4 regions of the Streptomyces gobitricini genome follow, and region 4 is predicted to be linked to each of the others. Evidence: riboswitches for the same ligand, from Rfam matches in the RefSeq annotation. Region 4 holds a riboswitch; each other region holds the start of a gene.
The links. Region 4 has a riboswitch for cyclic di-AMP ahead of ABD347_RS27555 (NlpC/P60 family protein). Riboswitches for the same ligand answer to the same signal wherever they lie in the genome.
Positions count from the first base shown of each region.

Region 1: linked by a shared signal. The riboswitch ahead of ABD347_RS18945 (M23 family metallopeptidase) and the one ahead of ABD347_RS27555 (NlpC/P60 family protein) in region 4 are both predicted to bind cyclic di-AMP.
Region 2: linked by a shared signal. The riboswitch ahead of ABD347_RS23145 (C40 family peptidase) and the one ahead of ABD347_RS27555 (NlpC/P60 family protein) in region 4 are both predicted to bind cyclic di-AMP.
Region 3: linked by a shared signal. The riboswitch ahead of ABD347_RS24475 (M23 family metallopeptidase) and the one ahead of ABD347_RS27555 (NlpC/P60 family protein) in region 4 are both predicted to bind cyclic di-AMP.

Region 1 covers NZ_BAAASR010000020.1:88,631-93,250, reverse strand. Annotated here, with positions in the region: gene ABD347_RS18960 (XRE family transcriptional regulator) at 1-70, shown strand, start outside; gene ABD347_RS18955 (DUF6126 family protein) at 90-206, shown strand; gene ABD347_RS18950 (tyrosine-protein phosphatase) at 210-1,022, opposite strand; cyclic di-AMP (ydaO/yuaA leader) riboswitch at 1,834-1,994, shown strand; gene ABD347_RS18945 (M23 family metallopeptidase) at 1,997-2,914, shown strand; gene ABD347_RS18940 (SGNH/GDSL hydrolase family protein) at 3,083-3,877, shown strand; gene ABD347_RS18935 (TetR/AcrR family transcriptional regulator) at 3,896-4,606, opposite strand.
Region 2 covers NZ_BAAASR010000026.1:103,689-108,308, forward strand. Annotated here, with positions in the region: gene ABD347_RS23135 (ATP-binding protein) at 132-563, shown strand; gene ABD347_RS23140 (DUF6328 family protein) at 590-1,126, opposite strand; gene ABD347_RS23145 (C40 family peptidase) at 1,169-1,645, opposite strand; cyclic di-AMP (ydaO/yuaA leader) riboswitch at 1,650-1,822, opposite strand; gene ABD347_RS23150 (urease subunit gamma) at 2,569-2,871, shown strand; gene ABD347_RS23155 (urease subunit beta) at 2,887-3,198, shown strand; gene ABD347_RS23160 (urease subunit alpha) at 3,191-4,620, shown strand, end outside.
Region 3 covers NZ_BAAASR010000029.1:16,060-20,679, reverse strand. Annotated here, with positions in the region: gene ABD347_RS24495 (DEAD/DEAH box helicase) at 1-311, shown strand, start outside; tRNA gene ABD347_RS24490 (tRNA-Lys) at 701-773, shown strand; tRNA gene ABD347_RS24485 (tRNA-Met) at 998-1,071, shown strand; gene ABD347_RS24480 (PP2C family protein-serine/threonine phosphatase) at 1,239-2,399, shown strand; cyclic di-AMP (ydaO/yuaA leader) riboswitch at 2,639-2,773, shown strand; gene ABD347_RS24475 (M23 family metallopeptidase) at 2,785-3,918, shown strand; gene ABD347_RS24470 (PrsW family intramembrane metalloprotease) at 4,075-4,620, opposite strand, start outside.
Region 4 covers NZ_BAAASR010000040.1:86,128-90,747, forward strand. Annotated here, with positions in the region: gene pcrA (DNA helicase PcrA) at 1-1,969, opposite strand, end outside; cyclic di-AMP (ydaO/yuaA leader) riboswitch at 2,180-2,346, shown strand; gene ABD347_RS27555 (NlpC/P60 family protein) at 2,345-3,589, shown strand; gene ABD347_RS27560 (hypothetical protein) at 3,827-4,180, opposite strand; gene ABD347_RS27565 (C40 family peptidase) at 4,412-4,620, shown strand, end outside.

The sequences.
Region 1 (4,620 bases), on a different contig from region 4:
CTTCGTCCACACCCTCATGCAGAGCGCCGCGGCCGACCTGTGCCTCGGCGCGGGCGCCCACCGGCGCTGACCCCGATCGGAGCGTTCGCATGTCGTACGAAGGGAAGTTCCCCAGGGGGCTCGTGATCCGGCTCTTCGCCTACCTGGTGGCGGGCCACCTCTTCGCGGCCTTCCTCTACCTGCTGTTCGCGCTCGGGGCCGAGTAGGGCTCAGCCCTCGTCGAGCAGCCGCTCGCGCAGCCGCTCCCGGGTCTCGTCGCTCAGCTTCAGTCCCTCGGTCAGGTAGCGGTCGGTCGAGCCCCAGGTCTCCTCGATCGTCGAGAAGGCCGCCGCCAGGTAGTCGAGGCGCGCCTCGAAGAGCGGGTTGAGCAGCTCCATGACCTCGGGCGACATACCGGCCGGGGAGCTGTCGCTGCGGCGCACCTTGTAGCGGCGGCGCGGGTCGTTGGACTTGAGGTAGTCCTCCTCGATCGCGTCCCGCTCGACGCCGACCGCCAGCAGCGCCACCGCTATGGACAGACCCGCCCGGTCCTTGCCGGCGGCGCAGTGCATCAGGGCCGGGACGCTGTCCTCGGCGAGGGCGTGCAGCACGCGGCTGTGCTCCGCGGTGCGCTCCTTGATGATCTCGCGGTACGAGGCCGTCATCCGGGCCGCCGCCTTGCCGTCGTCGAGGATCGACCGCAGCTGGTCGAGGTCGCCGTCGCGGACCATGGTCCAGAACTCCGCTCCGTCGGCCGGGTCGGAGAGCGGGATGTTCACGTTCCGCACCCCGGGCAGCTCGACGTCCGGGCCTTCCAGTCTCTGGTCGGCGGCGTTGCGGAAGTCGAAGATGGTGTGCAGGCCGAGGCCGGCCAGGAAGGCGGCGTCCTCGCCCGTGGCGTGCGCGAGGTGGCCGCTGCGGTAGAGCCTGCCCTGGCGCACCCGCCGGCCGTCCGCGGTCGGAAGCCCGCCGACGTCACGGAAGTTGCGCACTCCGGTCAGCTCGGGCTCGATCGACGGGACCTGCGGCAGCTGCTGCGTCACGGGGGCTCCTCCGTGTGTGCGGTCGGCGTCGGCCGCCGACGATGTCGCGGTCCGACGATACGACATCGGTTCGTGGGGCAATCAATCTCTGTGCGCCTCGTACATTCGTTGCCCTTCCCATGATCGGGGCCGTCCCGGGAACCGTCGAGACGGGAGGCCGGCACCCGTGATCCGGGTGGTGGGGGAGGGGCGGGCGAGGCGACCGTCCGGGGCGCGGCACCGGCACGGGGCCGGTGGAGCCTCCGTACGGGGGGCCGGGGAGGGCGAGGGGGCTGGGGGCCGGCAGGCCGGGAGGCCGCGAGTGCGCGGGTCCGCTCGCCGACAGAGGTGCCGGGGGAGCGTGGGGGGCGGGCGACCGGCCGTACATGTGGGGGGCGAAGGGACCGCGTGCGGTGCCTGGTCTGAGATGTCTGCCCTATTTCGCACTGGTTTGTCGCCTGGCTGGACGGAGTCCCGGTGTCGCTGCCATGGGGCGGCGGCCGACGATGGATTGAGGCTTCTCGCTGTATCTCGTCAAGAAATGGGGCTTCTGTCCGTATTGGTGGTTTAGGTGCAACATGCCCCGACGGTAAGGGAGGTGGCGCGGGGTCACGTGAGCAGCGTCATAACCGTGACCGTCCGTGGCGGGGCGCGCCCCGTGAATTCCGTGCCCAGGAAGGGAATTCATGATCCGGGTTCCACGGAGGGTGACGGGAATTCCCCGGCCGCCGCACCCCTGGGAATGCCGGGACGAAAGAGGCGGCTTGTTCACGCCGACCCGGCTCGCTTACGGTCACGGCAATCCGGCCGGACCGCCGAATCCTGCCACCGGTCGGAATTCGCACCCACCCACGTGTGGCAGGAGCGGGGGACCCAGGTAAGTCGCCGTACCGGAATACCGGGACGGCTCGGGGTGAAGTCGCGTCAAGGCGCGGCCGGACAACTCCAGTCCGAACCCGACAGCTCACCTCGCAGGCGCCGGAGAGGAATTCGCCATGCCCGCCACGGGTAAGCACCGCCGTCCCAAGTCCAACTCCCTCACGCGGGGTTTCGTCGCCGCCGGAACGGGTGGCGCCGCCATCGCCCTCCCGCTGCTCGGAGCCACCGGTGCGCACGCCGCCCCTGCCACCGCGCCCCAGCAGGCCGTCAGCGCCGCCGTCGAGGCCGCCCCGGTCGCCGCCGCGCAGAAGGCCGCGCCGCGCACGTACACCGTCGTCGCGGGTGACTACCTCTCCAAGATCGCCAAGAACAAGAACGTCAAGGGCGGCTGGCAGAAGCTGTACCAGGACAACCGCCAGGTCGTCGGCGAGGACCCGTCGCTGATCCTCCCGGGCATGAAGCTCACGCTCGGCGCCAAGTCCACGGCCGCTCCGGCGAAGGCCGCTCCGGCGAAGCAGAAGGCGGCCCCGGCCAAGCCGAAGGCCGACGACACCCGTAGCGAGACCCGCGCCTCGCGCTCCGCCGCGAAGGCCGCTGCCCCGGCCCAGTCCGCCCCGAAGACCAGCGGCTCGGGCTTCACCGCCCCGGTGGACGCCGGCGTCACCACCCCCTACCGGGCCTCCGGCTCCAGCTGGTCCTCCGGTTACCACACGGGCGTCGACTTCTCCGCCTCCTCCGGCACCACCGTCAAGGCCGTGGGCGCGGGCACCGTCGTCTCGGCCGGCTGGAGCGGCGCGTACGGCAACGAGGTCGTCATCCAGCACACCGACGGCACCTACTCGCAGTACGCCCACCTCTCCTCGCTGTCCGTCTCCTCCGGCCAGTCCGTGAGCGGTGGCCAGCAGATCGGCCTGTCCGGCTCCACCGGCAACTCCACCGGCCCGCACCTGCACTTCGAGATCCGGACCAGCCCCAGCTACGGCTCGGACATCGACCCGCTGGCGTACCTCCGCCAGAACGGCGTCTCCATCTGACGCCCCCGCGCCTCCACGAGTGACAGCGCTCCGCCCGGCACCGCCCCCCGGTGCCGGGCGGAGCCGTGTTCCGGCCTTGGGGGAATCTTGACCGGTGGTAAACATCACCCCCCGTCAACCCCTCTTACGGTCGCGTAGGTCACATCCCCGGGTGAAAAATGTGCTCCCGTGGCAGACGATTCGACATTCAGAGACAGTGACGTATTCGGGTCGTACGCGGCGATCGGTGACAGCTTCACCGAGGGCGTCGGAGACCCTGGCCCCGACGGAACGTTCGTCGGCTGGGCGGACCGCCTCGCGGTGCTGCTCGCCGACCGGCTGCCGGAGCCCGAGGAGTTCCGGTACGCCAACCTCGCCGTACGCGGGCGCCTCCTCGACCAGATCGTGGAGGAGCAGGTCCCGCGCGCCAAGGAACTCGCTCCCGACCTGGTGACCTTCTGCGCGGGCGGCAACGACATCATCCGGCCCGGCAGCGATCCGGACGACGTGGCCGAGCGCTTCGAGCGCGCCGTCGCCGACCTGCGGTCCGTGGTCGGCACGGTCCTGGTGACGACCGGGTTCGACACCCGGGCCATGCCCGTGCTGCGCCGGCTGCGGGGCAAGATCGCCACGTACAACGGCCATGTGCGCGCCGTCGCCGACCGCTACGGCTGCCCGGTGCTGGACCTGTGGTCCCTCAGGACCGTGCAGGACATGCGCGCCTGGGACGGCGACCGGCTCCACCTGTCGCCCGAGGGCCACACACGCGTCGCGCTCCGGGCCGGCCAGGTCCTGGGCGTCGATGTCCCCGCCGACCCCGACCAGCCCTGGCCGCCGCTGCCGCCGCGCGGCACCCTCGAAGTGCGCCGCGACGACATCAACTGGGCCCGCGAGTACCTCGTCCCGTGGATCGGCCGCCGGCTGCGCGGCGAATCGTCCGGTGACCACGTGTCGGCCAAGCGGCCCGACCTGCTGCCGCTGTAGCGGCGGGCCGCCGGGCGTTCAGGAGCCGGACGCACCCGGGCCCGGAGGTGTGTCCGGGCTGCCGGGCGTGCCGGGACGGTCGGACGTACGGGGGCCGCCGGGCGTGCCGGGGCCGGGGGGCGTGCCGGGCGGGAGGTCCGGACGGCCGATCTCCCGGGCGAGGGCCTCATCCGCCCAGGCCAGCATCGCGGCACGGGTGAAGGGCGCCGCGTACGCGGTCATCTGGACGGCCAGGCCGTCCAGGAAGGCGGTCAGCCGCCAGGCCGCCGCCGCAGGGTCGTCGCAGCGGAACTCGCCCGCCGCCGCCCCCTGCGCGATCACCTCGGTCAGCGCCGCCTTCCACTGCCGGTCGAGGTCCTGGGCGACCTCCCGCAGCGCGGGTTCGCGCAACGCGGCCGCCCAGCCCTCGATCCACAGCCGCCACCCCTTGGCCCGGCCCGTCGGGGCGTACCAGTGCACGGCCGCCCGCAGCCGCCGGGCCGCCGTCGTCCGGCGGCCCAGCAGCCGGCGCAGATGCGCGAGGTCGGCCTCGGCGGCGTGCGCGAAGGCCGCCGCGAGGAGCTTCTCCTTGGTCGAGAAGTGGTACAGGACCAGCGCGCTGCTGACGCCCAGGGCGGATGCCACATCGGCGATCCGCACCGCCGCCACACCCCGCGCCTCGATCTGCTCGACCGCGGCCCGCAGGAGTTCCTCCCGCCGCTCGGCCACGCTCAACCGCACTCTGCCCACGCCAACACCCTAGG
Region 2 (4,620 bases), on a different contig from region 4:
ATCTTGGTGGATCGCCCTCATCGGGGACGACATAAGTGGCACTCTGGCGCGAAGCGCATTCCGAGGCCGTCCTCACAAAACATCCGGTACGTGTCGGAGTCCGGCCCCGGTGGGAAAGGGACGGCGTCGCCATGGCAGACCATCAGGAAGCATCCGTCACTCTGCCGAGCGACCCCGTCTCGGTATCCGCCGCCAGAAGATACGTGGCGGACGTCCTCACGGAATGGGGCCTCCCCGACGACGCGGAAACGGCCGACACGGTCCGGCTGATCGTCTCGGAGCTCGCCACCAACGCCGTCCAGCACACCTTCGGCCTGTCACCGACCTTCACCGTGGACGTACGGCTGGAGCGCGACGAGCGGCTGCGCATCGGTGTCACCGACAGTCATCCGCGCTGGCCGCGGCGGCTGCCCGCGGCCGTGCAGCAGGACAACGGCCGCGGCATGGTCATCATCCGCTGGCTCGCGGCGGAGTGCGGCGGCCGTCTCTCGGTCACCCCCACCCCGGAGGGGGGAAAGACCGTCTGGATCGCCCTCCCCTGGACGGTCCCGGTCCAGACCTGACCGCCCCGCCCTGGCCGTGGCCGGCGTCACCGGCGGGGGCCGCGGCGCCCCGGGCGTGTCCCCGCCGGCTGCTCCGGGGACCGGGCGCCGAGCCGGCGCCGCACGAGGTAGGGGAGGACCCCCCACAGGCCGGCGCAGACGAGCAGGGTGAAAGTGCCCGCCGCGAGGCCCTCCGGGCGGCCGTGCACCACGTCGACGACCAGCGACACGGACGAGGTGAGGGCCAGGGCCAGGACGCCGAGCCCGATCCTCGCCAGCCGGGACGACACGGAGACGATGCGGGCCTTGGCGCCCTGCTGGAAGAGCGCGCGGTGCAGGGCGGCGGGGGCGGTCAGCAGGACGGCCGCCACCATCGAGAGCAGCAGCGTCACGACGTACAGGCCCCGCTGGTAGGAGTCGAGCGACTCGAAGCGGGACGTGAACGCCAGCGTCAGCAGGAAGGCGAACAAGATCTGGACGCCGGTCTGTGTGACGCGCAGTTCCTGGAGCAGCTCGCCGAAGTTGCGGTCGGCACGCTCCAGGGGCGTCTCGTTGCGCGCGGTGCGGGGGCTCTCGCCGGACACTCACCCCGAGTACCCCCCGCACCACCGCTCATGCCCGGAGGCTCAGCGGACGCGCCCGTACCAGACCGACTTCGACCAGATCTTGTCCAGCTTCACCACCGAACCCGACTTCGGTGAGTGCCAGATCTTGTTGTTACCCGCGTAGATTCCGACGTGGTAGACGTTGCTCCCCCGGTGGAAGAACACGAGGTCGCCTTTCTGCCGGCCGGAGGCGGAGATGTGGCGCGTCTTGTTGTACTGCTGCTGGGCCGTGCGCGGCAGCGTCTTCCCGGCCTTCTTGTACGAGTACAGGGTGAGGCCGGAGCAGTCGAAGCGGGAGGGACCCGCCGCTCCGTACTTGTACGGTGCACCCTTCTTGGACGCGGCGATGTTCAGTGCCTTGGTGCCGTGTGCCGGCGCGGCCTGTGCCTCGGACACGGCGCCGGGCGCCAGCATCTGGCCGCCGACGGCGGCGAGGGCGAGTGCTGAGACGGCACCGGCCCGGGAGAGCAGAGACGGGACATGAATCTGCGCGGTCATGGCGCAACCCTTCGTCAGCCGCCTGTGAAGGATGACCTGTCGGGTTCGGGCTGGCGAAGTTGCCCGGCCGCTCGCGCGGCTTCACCCCAAGGGCGACCGATGGGACGTACATCGTTCGGTCACCCGCACTGCTCGGGTCCTCCACTCCTGCCGATCCACTCCTGTCGACCAGTCATCCGGACGGCGGCAGGACTCGGCGTCCGCCCGGACCGCCCCGCCGCGGCGGCGGGGGCTTGTCGTCGTCAGGGATCTTGACCCATGCCGGGGTGAAATTCCGAGTCGAAACGGCCTTTTGTGAGGCTCCTCACGACTGATCCATTCGGGTGGACAGAGTCTGTTTGGTCCCCCGCCGCGTGACGCCGACGATCCCCGTACCAGCGGCGGAACCTGACATTCCGCCAGATGTGTACAGTCGGTGCGCAACTCGCGTCGTACGAAATTCGTCCGGTTGCGTACGCTGAACGAGGCATCGCTCGTCGTACTCCTGAGCCCATCCGGGGGAGGGCCCGGTCGGTCCCGCACCTCGGTTCTGAGGCGCCGTCACGCGTCCCGCGCGCCGTTCACCGCAACGGCCCGGAACGCCCGCGCGAGCGCGTGGGCGTGCGCACCGCTCCCGCCGCGCTCGTCCGTCGAGGCCAGGGCGTCGCGGAGCGCCGTCGCGCGCCCCGCGAGGGCCCGCACCCGGTGCGGGGCGCCGTGGGCGGGGTCCCGTGGGCTCGGGGGCCCGGGGCGGGGCCGCGGAGCCCGCGTTCCCGGATGTCCATGGGCGGGCAAAGGCGCAGTTAACCTCCCGGAAAAACTCTGTCCCGAGATGGAAATATCTCTGGGTGACACTCGTTCCCGCAGGTCAACAGAGTGTTGAAGCCGGATAGGGTCCCCGCTGCGCCCGGGACCACATCGGGCGGGAGACCGTGAGGTGAAACGTGCAACTGACCCCCCACGAGCAGGAACGACTGCTCGTCCATGTCGCCGCCGACGTGGCGGAGAAGCGCAGGGCACGCGGCGTGAGGCTCAACCACCCCGAGGCCGTCGCCCTCATCACCTCCCACATCCTGGAGGGGGCCCGCGACGGCCGTACCGTCGCCGAGCTCATGGCGTCCGGCCGCAAGGTGCTCAGTCGCGACGACGTCATGGACGGCATCCCCGAGATGATCCACGACGTCCAGGTCGAGGCCACCTTCCCCGACGGCACCAAGCTCGTCACCGTCCACGACCCGATCCTCTGACGGGGGACGCCGCCGATGATCCCCGGAGAGATCCTGTACGCGGACGAGCCCGTCCCCTTCAACGAAGGGCGCCCCGTCACCCTCCTCACCGTCCTCAACGCCGCCGACCGGCCCGTCCAGGTCGGCTCGCACTACCACTTCGCGGAGGCCAACCCCGGCCTCGACTTCGACCGTCCGGCCGCGCGCGGCCTGCGGCTCAACATCGCCGCCGGTACCGCCGTACGCTTCGAGCCCGGCATCCCCGTCGACATCGAACTCGTACCGCTCGCCGGGCTGCGCGTCGTCCCCGGCCTGCGCGGAGAGACCGGAGGCCCTCTCGATGGCTGAACTGCCCCGACCCGTGTACGCCGACCTCTTCGGCCCCACCACCGGCGACCGCATCCGGCTCGCCGACACCGACCTGCTCGTCGAGATCGAGGAGGACCGCTCCGGCGGACCCGGACGCTCGGGCGACGAGGCGGTGTTCGGTGGCGGCAAGGTGATCCGCGAGTCCATGGGCCAGTCCCGCGCCACCCGCGCCGAAGGCGCTCCCGACACCGTCGTCACCGGCGCCGTCATCATCGACCACTGGGGCGTCGTCAAGGCCGACATCGGCATCCGCGACGGCCGCATCACCGGAATCGGCAAGGCCGGCAACCCCGACACCATGGACGGCGTCCACCCGGACCTGGTCATCGGCCCGGAGACCGAGGTCATCGCCGGCAACGGCAAGATCGTCACCGCCGGTGCCGTCGACGCGCACATCCACTTCATCTCGCCCACCGTCGTCGAGCAGGCGCTCACCTCCGGCATCACCACCCTCGTCGGCGGGGGCACCGGACCCGCCGAAGGCACCAAGGCCACCACCGTCACCCCCGGCCCCTGGCACCTCGCCCGGATGTTCCAGGCACTGGAGACGTACCCCGTCAACATCGGCCTGCTCGGCAAGGGCAACACCGTCTCGCAGGAGGCCATGCGCTCCCAACTGCGGGGCGGCGCCCTGGGATTCAAGATCCACGAGGACTGGGGAGCGACCCCCGCCGCCATCGACGCCTGCCTGCGCGTCTGCGAGGAGACCGGCGCCCAGCTCGCCATCCACACCGACACCCTCAACGAGGCCGGGTTCGTCGGCGACACCCTCGCCGCCATCGCGGGCCGCACCATCCACGCGTACCACACCGAGGGCGCGGGCGGCGGTCACGCCCCCGACATCATCACGGTCGTCTCCGAGCCGTACGTGCTGCCCAGCTCCACCAACCCCACCCGCCCGCACACCGTCAACACCCTCGACGAACACCTCGACATGCTCATGGTGTGCCACCACCTCAACCCGGCCGTCCCCGAGGACCTGGCCTTCGCCGAGTCCCGCATCCGCCCCTCCACCATCGCGGCCGAGGACATCCTCCACGACCTGGGCGCCATCTCGATCATCTCCTCCGACTCCCAGGCCATGGGACGCGTCGGCGAGGTGATTCTGCGGACCTGGCAGACCGCACACGTCATGAAGCGGCGCCGGGGCGCGCTGCCGGGCGACGGCCGCGCCGACAACCACCGCGCCCGCCGCTATGTCGCGAAGTACACGATCAACCCGGCCGTCGCCCAGGGCCTCGACCGTGAGATCGGCTCCGTCGAACCCGGAAAGCTCGCCGACCTCGTCCTGTGGGAGCCGGCGTTCTTCGGCGTCAAGCCGCAGACCGTGATCAAAGGCGGCCAGATCGCGTACGCGCAGATGGGCGACGCCAACGCCTCCATCCCCACCCCCCAGCCGGT
Region 3 (4,620 bases), on a different contig from region 4:
GTTTCCGCCGTGACGACCGGAGCGACCGTCCCTCTTCCGGTGGTTTCCGTCGCGACAACGACCGTCCGTCGGGCGGTTTCCGCCGTGACGACCGGGGCGACCGGCCCACCGGCGGACACCGCGGCAGCGACCGTCCGTTCAACCGCGACCGTCGTGACGACCGGCCCTCGGGCGGCGGCTTCCGCTCCGGCGGCCACGAGCGCCCCTACGGCCGCCGTGACGACCACCGCGGCGGCTCCGGCTCCGGCTCCGGTTCCGGCTCCTCCTTCGGGCGCCGTGACGACAAGCCGCGCTGGAAGCGCAACGGCTGAGCCGTGACCTCCTGAGCAGGGCCCGTATCTCGTACAGAGGTACGGGCCCTGCCCTGTGTCCACCCGGCCCGCCCGCGGCAGGGCGCTGGTGCCGACGGCCGCGTACCCCTCGCTGGGCACGGTGCGGGCGCGGTGCGACGCGCTGACCTCCCCGGGTGACCTGACGGGTGACGGCGGCCCGACCTGGTGGCCCGTCAGACGACCACCTGCGACATCCACCCGTACGCGGACGACGGCGCCCAGGGGCAGTGACGTCGGCCACCGGTCGGCGCCACCACCGCGCGCCATTGCGGCTGTTCCCCGCACTCCACGGCACGACGTGGCCCGTTCACCCGATACCCGATCGGATGGCGGGCGCCGTGGGGCTATGCTCAGGGGTGGCGCGTCGAGGGCCGTTAGCTCAATTGGCAGAGCAGCGGACTTTTAATCCGTTGGTTGTGGGTTCGAGTCCCACACGGCCTACGAATCAGCCCCAGGTCGGAGACTCTCCGACCTGGGGCTGACGCCGTTTCGGGAACGCCGCGGAAGCCGCCCCGGGACCCGCCGGGTGCCGCAGGGGGCGACGAGGCGCGCTCCGGCCGCGCAGGGGCCGGGCGCCATCAGGACCGTTTTGTCCCCTCCGGGTCGGCTGCCAGCGATATTGGTTAGGGATCGTGCTCCGGATGGCGTAGGGTGGTGTTCACCGACGCGGGGTGGAGCAGCTCGGTAGCTCGCTGGGCTCATAACCCAGAGGTCGCAGGTTCAAATCCTGTCCCCGCTACTGATGAGAAGGCCCGGTGCGCATGCGCACCGGGCCTTCGTCATGTCCGGACCGGAGCGTGTCGCTCGGTAGGCGGACGGCGGGCCGCCGTGCGGCGCGGCTCCGGGCGGCCGGGACGGGGCACGGTACCGTCCGCAGCCGTGGGTGGACCGGGGAGGAAAGCAGCGGTGGCGCGACGAGCACGGGACGGCGACGGCGGGCGGGAGGGTGTCCGGCTATTCGCCCGCTCGCTGCCCTGGCTGCTGGTCGCGGGGGGTGTGGCGTACGAGCTGACGACCCCGCGCAGTTTCACCGCCGTGCCGTTGTTCGTCGCCGCCCCGCTGGTCGCGGCGCCGCTGTTCGCCGCGCGGACGACGCTGCTGTCCGGCCTCTTCGCGGTCCTGGCCATGCTGGCCCTGCACCTGGGCAACGGCACGCTGGACGAGACCCAGACCATCACCGAGATCGTCACCGTGGCGGTGGTCGCGGCGCTCGCGCTGCTGATCAACCGGGTGGTGCGGCGCGGCGGTGAGCGGCTCGCGTCGGCCCGGGTGATCGCCGAGACCGCGCAGCGGGCGGTGCTGCCGACGCCCGCCGAGCGGATCGGGGGTCTTCAGGTGGCGGCGCGGTACGAGGCGGCGCAGGCGGACGCCTTCATCGGCGGTGACCTCTTCGCGGTGCAGGACACCCCGTACGGGGTGCGGCTGGTGGTCGGCGACGTACGCGGGAAGGGCATGGGCGCGGTCGAGGCGGTGGCGGTGGTCATCGGGGCGTTCCGGGAGGCGGCGGAGCAGGAGAGCTCCCTGGAGGGCGTGGCGCAGCGGCTGGAGCGGGCGCTGGCCCGGGAGGGGACGCGGCGGGACGGTCTGGACGCCTTCGAGGGGTTCACCACCGCGGTGCTGGCGGAGATCCCGCGCGGGGAGGCGGTGGTGCGGGTGGTGGACCGGGGGCACCCGGAGCCGCTGATGCTGTACGCGGACGGGCGCGTCGAACCGCTGGAGCAGGCGGAGCCCGCGCTGCCGCTGGGCATGGCCGAGCTGGGCGGGTGGCCGGACCGGGCGTACGAGGTGCCGTACCCGGCGGGTGCGACGCTGCTCCTCTATACGGACGGTCTGTCGGAGGCGCGGGACGCGGAGGGGGTCTTCTACGATCCGGTCGCGCGGCTGGCGGGGCGGCTCTTCCCGGGGCCCGAGGCGGTGCTGGACGCGCTGGTGAGCGACGTACGGCGGCATACGGGAGGCGGGGCGACCGACGACTTGGCGCTGCTGGCGGTGAGCCGGCCGGCGGAGGGGCAGCCGGGGCGGCGGCGGACGATTCCGGTCGTGCCCCGGTCGGCTCCCGGTCCTTGAGCACGGTCTGTGACCGGCGGGTGTCACTGCGCATAACATATGACACACCGTCAGTATTACCGTGGTCGGTAAACGTTTCTGATGCGCGGTCAACTCGACCGTGTGTGTCCGGATGTGGCCCGGTTGATCCATGGCGCTACTGGTTAATGATCAGTAGGAACGGCTTGGAATCCGGAGCCCGCGTCTATTAACGTTCGATAACGCAGCGCGGTCGTCCCAGCCGTCGACAGAAACGGCACCGCGCGCGTGCGCCGAATTCCGCGAGGGAACCGGGGAACCACCACCTTGGGGTGAATCGGGCCGAAGTGGGCCCGTAGGAGACCTTCCTGCTCCGAACCCGTCAGCTAACCCGGTAGGCGAGAAGGAAGGAAAGGAGTGCGCCTCCGTGGCGTCCAACAGGCCTGCCCCCGAAGCCCCGTACGGCTCCATCGGCTCGTTCAACTCTTCGGGTATCCCGGACGCCGCCCCCGTAAACGGGGAGTGGGAAGAATGGAACCCCACCGAGGAAACCGTCCGCCCCGTCCGGGGCCGTCACCGCGTGGCCAAGCAGCGCGGCGGACTCGCCCGTAGCTCCACGGTCCTCGGCGTCGGCGTCATCGCCGCGGTGGGCGCGGGCGGCATGGCCACCGCGCAGGACAAGCCGGCGGTCTCCATATCCCTGCCGGACGCCCTCACGGAGAGCCTCCCGGACGCCGGTTCCCTGCCCGGCATCGGCTCCCTGATCTCCGGCGACTCGGAAGGCACCGAAGAGTCCGGCTCCGACTCCGCCGGTTCCGCCGAGGCGGCCGACGGGCCGTTCACCACCGCTTCCCTCGCCGGGACCACCGACCAGGCCGCCGGGGAGCAGAGCGGCGGCGCCGACGCGGGCGAGGCACTGCGCGCCCGCATCCTCCAGCAGGCCGAGCAGCAGCAGGCGTCCGCCGACGCCGAGGCGAAGGCGGCCGCGGAGACGGCCGCGGCCGAGCAGGCCGCCGCCGAGGCGAAGGCGCAGGCGACCGCCGCCGAGAAGCAGGCCGCCGAGGCGAAGGCCAAGGCGGACGCGGAAGCGAAGGCGAAGGCCGAGGCCGAGGCGAAGGCGGCGGAAGAGGCCCGGCTGGCCGAGCTGGCCGAACGGGCCGGAAGCTGGTCCCTGCCGACGTCCTCGTACACCATCACGTCCACCTACGGCCAGGCCGGCAACATGTGGTCCTCCGGCTACCACACGGGCCTCGACCTGGCCGCGCCCACGGGCACGCCCGCCAAGGCCGTCCACGGCGGCACCGTCAAGTCGGCCGGATGGTCGGGCTCGTACGGCTACCGCATCGTCCTGGAGCTGGAGGACGGCACGGAGGTCTGGTACTGCCACCTGTCGTCGATGACGGTCGGCGCCGGTCAGACGGTCACCACCGGGGAGACCATCGGCCGGGTCGGCGCCACCGGCAACGTCACCGGGCCGCACCTGCACCTGGAGGTGCACACCGCGGGCGGCGGGGGGATCGACCCGCTGGCCTGGCTGCGCGGCAAGGGCCTCACCGTCTGAGACCCCGCTCGTGAGGACCGGCTCCCGCTCGTGAGCGACCGGGCTCCGGCCCTGGACCCGGCGCCCCCGGCACGGCTCGCCGCCCGCCCGCCAGCCCGGGCTCGCCGCCCCGCCCTCCCGGCCGTCAAGCGCCGCCCGTCACGCGTCGCCCGCCGGCTAGTACCGGTACGGGTTGTAGCCGCCGTAGTCGAGGTGCGGGGGCGGCGCCCACACCCGGCCGGTGGCCCGCGCGGCGTACGTCAGCGCCGGCCCCGCCATCTCCTTGCGCTGCCACAGATGGTGCAGCAGCTCCTGCTCGCGCGCCACGAAGTCCGGGTCCGCCGCGCCCCGCCGGGCCCGGTGGCGCAGGAACGCCAGCGAGGTCGCGAACGCCTCGTACTCCCCGACCGCGCGGGTCGCCGCCGGGCCGAAGCAGCGCGCCGCGTACCCCCGGGCCAGACCGCGCGCCCGCATCGAGGAGAGCGCGAGCGGCTCCGCGGGCGAGAGCCAGCCGGCCGCGGCGTACGCGGGCAGCTCGCCGGATATCGTGCGCAGCTCGCGTTGCCGCGACCAGACCGCCAGCCACGTCAACAGCCCGAACGCCGGCACCATGAACGCCCCGTACACGGCGTAGAAGCCCCATGGCCCCAACGCCGCCGAGCCGTTCCACAGCGCGTGCACGCCCATCGCCAGGGTCAGTCCCAGCAGCGGCAGCGCGACCCT
Region 4 (4,620 bases):
GGAACTCCAGGCCCTTGGCCGTGTGCAGCGTCATCAGCGTGATGACGCCGGAGCCCTCGTCGTCCTCGTCCGGGATCTGGTCGGAGTCGGCGACGAGCGCCACCTGCTCGAGGAACTCGGCCAGGGTGCCGGGCTCCTCGCCCCGCTCCTGCTCGAACTCGAGGGCGACCGCGGCGAGTTCCTGGAGGTTCTCGATCCGGGTCTCGTCCTGCGGGTCGGTGGAGGCCTGGAGTTCCGCGAGGTATCCCGTCCGCTCCAGCACGGCCTCGAGGACCACCGCGGGACCGGCACCCGAGTCCACGATGGTGCGCAGCTCCTCCATCAGCGTGTTGAACCGCTTCACGGCGTTCGCCGACCGGGCCGCCATGCCGTACGCCTCGTCGACCCGGCGCAGCGCCTGCGGGAAGGTGATCCTCTCGCGCAGCGCCAGCGCGTCGATCATCGCCTCGGCGCGGTCACCGATGCCCCGCTTGGGGACGTTGAGGATGCGGCGCAGCGGGACGTTGTCCTCGGGGTTGGCGAGCACGCGCAGGTACGCGAGGACGTCGCGGACCTCCTTGCGCTCGTAGAAGCGGACGCCGCCGACGACCTTGTACGGGAGGCCGACGCGGATGAGGATCTCCTCGAAGACACGGGACTGGGCGTTCGTCCGGTAGAAGACGGCGACGTCGCCGGCCTTGGCCTCGCCCGCGTCCGTCAGCCGGTCGATCTCGTCGGCGACGAACTGTGCCTCGTCGTGCTCGGTGTCCGCGACGTACCCGATGATCCGGGCGCCCTCACCGGCGTTCGTCCACAGGTTCTTGGGACGGCGGCTCTCGTTGCGCTCGATGACCGCGTTGGCGGCGGACAGGATGGTCTGCGTGGAGCGGTAGTTCTGCTCCAGCAGGATGGTGGTCGCGTCCGGGTAGTCCTCCTCGAACTGGAGGATGTTGCGGATCGTCGCGCCGCGGAAGGCGTAGATCGACTGGTCGGCGTCACCGACGACGCACAGCTCGGCCGGGTCCAGGTCCTCGTATCCGGTCCCCACCAGCTCGCGGACCAGGGTGTACTGCGCGTGATTGGTGTCCTGGTACTCGTCGACGAGTACGTGCCGGAAACGGCGGCGGTAGTGCTCGGCGACATCGGGGAACGCCTGGAGCAGGTGGACCGTCGTCATGATGATGTCGTCGAAGTCCAGGGCGTTGGCCTCGCGCAGCCGTGCCTGGTACATCCGGTAGGCCTCGGCGAGGGTCTTCTCGAACCCTCCCCCTACGCCTTCGGCGTGGGAGGTGCCCCCATCGGCCTGGTCGGCGAAGGTCTCCTCGTCGATCAGCTCGTTCTTCAGGTTCGAGATCTTGGCGCTGAACGACTTCGGCGGGAACTTCTTCGGGTCCAGGTCCAGGTCGCGGCAGACCAGGGCCATCAGCCGCTTGGAGTCGGCCGCGTCGTAGATCGAGAAGGACGAGGTGAAGCCGAGCTTCTTCGACTCACGGCGCAGGATGCGGACACACGCGCTGTGGAAGGTCATGACCCACATGGCGTTGGCGCGCGGGCCGACGAGCTGCTCGACGCGCTCCTTCATCTCGCCGGCTGCCTTGTTGGTGAAGGTGATCGCCAGTATCTGGCCGGGGTGGACGTGGCGCGTCGCCAGCAGGTGGGCGATGCGGTGGGTCAGCACCCGGGTCTTGCCCGATCCGGCTCCGGCGACGATGAGCAGCGGCGAGCCGGTGTGCGCCACGGCGGCGCGCTGCTGGTCGTTGAGCCCCTCCAGCAGCGCGGCGGGGTCCACGACGGTGCGCGGGGCGCCGTCGCGGTGGTAGGCGTCGCGGGCCGGGGGCACGTCGAAGCGGTCGCCGAAGAGGTCGTGCGGGACCTCCTCCGCGGCCGGGGCGTCCCCGGGGCCGTCGGAGTCCTCGGGCGGCGGCGGGGGCTCGTCGGAGGCGTGGTTCCGGAGGTCCGCCAGGAAGCTGTCGTCAAAGAGGCTGCTCATCGCCTATCGAGTCTAGGCCGCCCCACTGACAGCCGTGGACGAACCGGAAACAGGTCCGACTCATCACCCTCCGTACCGATTCGACGACATCACGCCAAGGTCACGAATACGTATCGGGCATATCGAACATCATCCTTCACAGCACCACCACAGGTTGGCTAGCGTGCTCGCCCAAGCGGTCCGTTCTCTCATCGGCGAACCACGCCAGTCGGATCGCCCACGCCGAATTCGTGCTGCCTCCGCGGCAGTCCGGAACCGGGGACCCACACGTACGACCGAGGTGAATCGGCCCGCAGCCCCTCGGGCACGGCCGTAGGGCACCTTCCGTTCCGCCCGAACCTGACAGCTGACCCGGTAGGCGGTCCACGGAAGGAGATGCCGGCCTTGGCGTCGCATCGCAAGCCGCGCGCATCGCGCACCTTGCAGACCCTGCATGCCCACTCCCCCGCCGTCGGGGTCACGACGGCCGCCGCCCTGGCCTCGGTCACGCTCCTGTCGTCACAGAGCGCGACCGCCGCGCCCGGCGCGGCGGGCGACCCGGAGCGCAAGCCGACGGTCGAGGAGGTACAGAGAAAGGTCGACGACCTCTACCGGCAGGCGGGCACGGCGACGCGGCAGTACGGCAGCACCAAGCAGACCAAGCAGACCGAGCGGGCCGAGCGGGCCGAGCGGGCGGGGCGGGCCGAGCGGGCCGAGCGGGCGGGGCGGGCCGGGTGGGCCGGGCGGGCAGCGCAGGCCGGGCAGACGGCGCAGGCCGGGGAAGAGCGGTGGCGCGAGGCCGGCGGGACGCGCGACGACGCCACCCGGCGTACGGAGGCGCCGCACGATTCGCGCCACACCCCGGGGCCCCACGCGGCCCCCCAGCACCGCTCCGGCGGCCGGGCCCCGGCCACGTCACCTGCCTTCCCGGACATGCCCCGGGCGTTCGTGGAACAGGCGCAGCCGGTGGACCGGCTCACCGACCGGCGGCACGAGTCACTCACCGGCTCGCCGGCACAGCAGCCCCACACCGCGCACCAGCGGGCGGAGGCCACGCGGCAGCCGCCGGAGTCACTCAGCGCCTCGCAGGCCTCCCTCCGCGCCACCAAGCAGGCCGTGCAGCGCAAGCTCGGCGACGCCCGGGCGCTGCTTGCGCTGCTCACGGCCGGGGAGCGGGCGCGGGCGGAGGCGGGGGCGGCAGAGGTCCCCGAGCGCCACGAGCAGTGGCGGGAGCAGCCGCAGCAGCCGCACACGCAGATGCAGGCGCAGGCGGACGACGAGAGCGGTCACACCGCCAAGGCCCGCGAGGTCGTCGCCTTCGCCGAGGCCCAGACGGGCAAGCCGTACGTGTGGGGCGCCACCGGCCCGAGCTCGTACGACTGCTCCGGGCTCACCCAGGCCGCGTGGCGGGCGGCGGGGGTCGACCTCCCCCGTACCACGTGGGAGCAGGCGCGGGCGGGGACCCGGGTCCGTACGGAGGACCTGCGCCCCGGCGACCTGGTGTTCTTCCACGACGACATCAGCCACGTGGGCATCTGCAAGGGCGGCGGGAAGATGATCCACGCGCCCGGGCCCGGGGAGGACGTCCGCGAGGAGTCCATCCACCACATGCCCATCCACAGCAGTGTGCGCCCGGCCTGACACGACCCGCCCGGCATGACGGGGCAACGCCCCTCAGCGCCTGCCCGAACCGGGCCTCGGCGTCGGGCCGGGCACCGCCCACCGGCACGGCGTTGCGAGCGACCGGCCGTCCGGTCGGCCGCGCCGAGGTCCGACGGGCCCGACGGGCCCGACGGGCACGGTGGTACCGGAGCGGGACGGGCCGCGGCGGGTGGCGGACTCCTGGACGAGGCCGCCGCCCGGGCGCCCGAGGGCCGGTCAGGTCCAGAGCGTGGCGATGAAGATGTTCACCACGGTCAGGCCGCCCACGGCTCCGAAGACCGCCTTGTCGACCCTTTCCTCGTCACGCTTGACGTAGACCAGGCCGAGGATGACGACCAGGATCGCCAGCTTCACACCGATCTTGACGTTGTTCACGGTCTGGTCGTCGGCCTGGTTGAGGCCGACCAGGGCGACTCCCGTGATCAGCATGAGCAGCGCGCCGTGCAGCATCGCGGGGCCGAAGCGCGCCGTACCCTCGCCCATCGCCTTCATCTGGGTCAGGAAGCCGCCCAGGAGGGCGGCGATACCGATGACGTGCAACGCGACGAAGACATTGATGAGTACGTCCATGGGGCGGAGCCTAACCGGGGCCATACCACCGGGCGCCGGTGAGGGTCGCCTCATCCGTCGCATCGGTCGCGGCCGATACGGAATGCGGGATTCCGAGAGCGTGTGCCTCTCCGAATCCGCTCCGGAACCCTCACCTGCGGTCAATAGCGGTCATGCCGCCGCCCGGCCGTTACCGCCGGGCTTAGCGTCCTGCCCCAGGCCCCACCCCGCCGAAGGGAAGTGACCGCCCTCGTGGCAGCGCACCGGAAACCCAAGCAGCACCCGCTGAACGGCCGCGTGGCCCTCACCCTGGCACTCGCCGGGGCGGCCACCGCCACCGTCTTCCAGGGTTCCGGGCACGCCGAACCCCACCGGAGCCCGGCCCAGGTCAAGGCGGAGGCCGACCGGCTGTACCGGGAGGCCGAGGAGGCCACCGAGAAGTACAACGGCGTCAAGGAGGA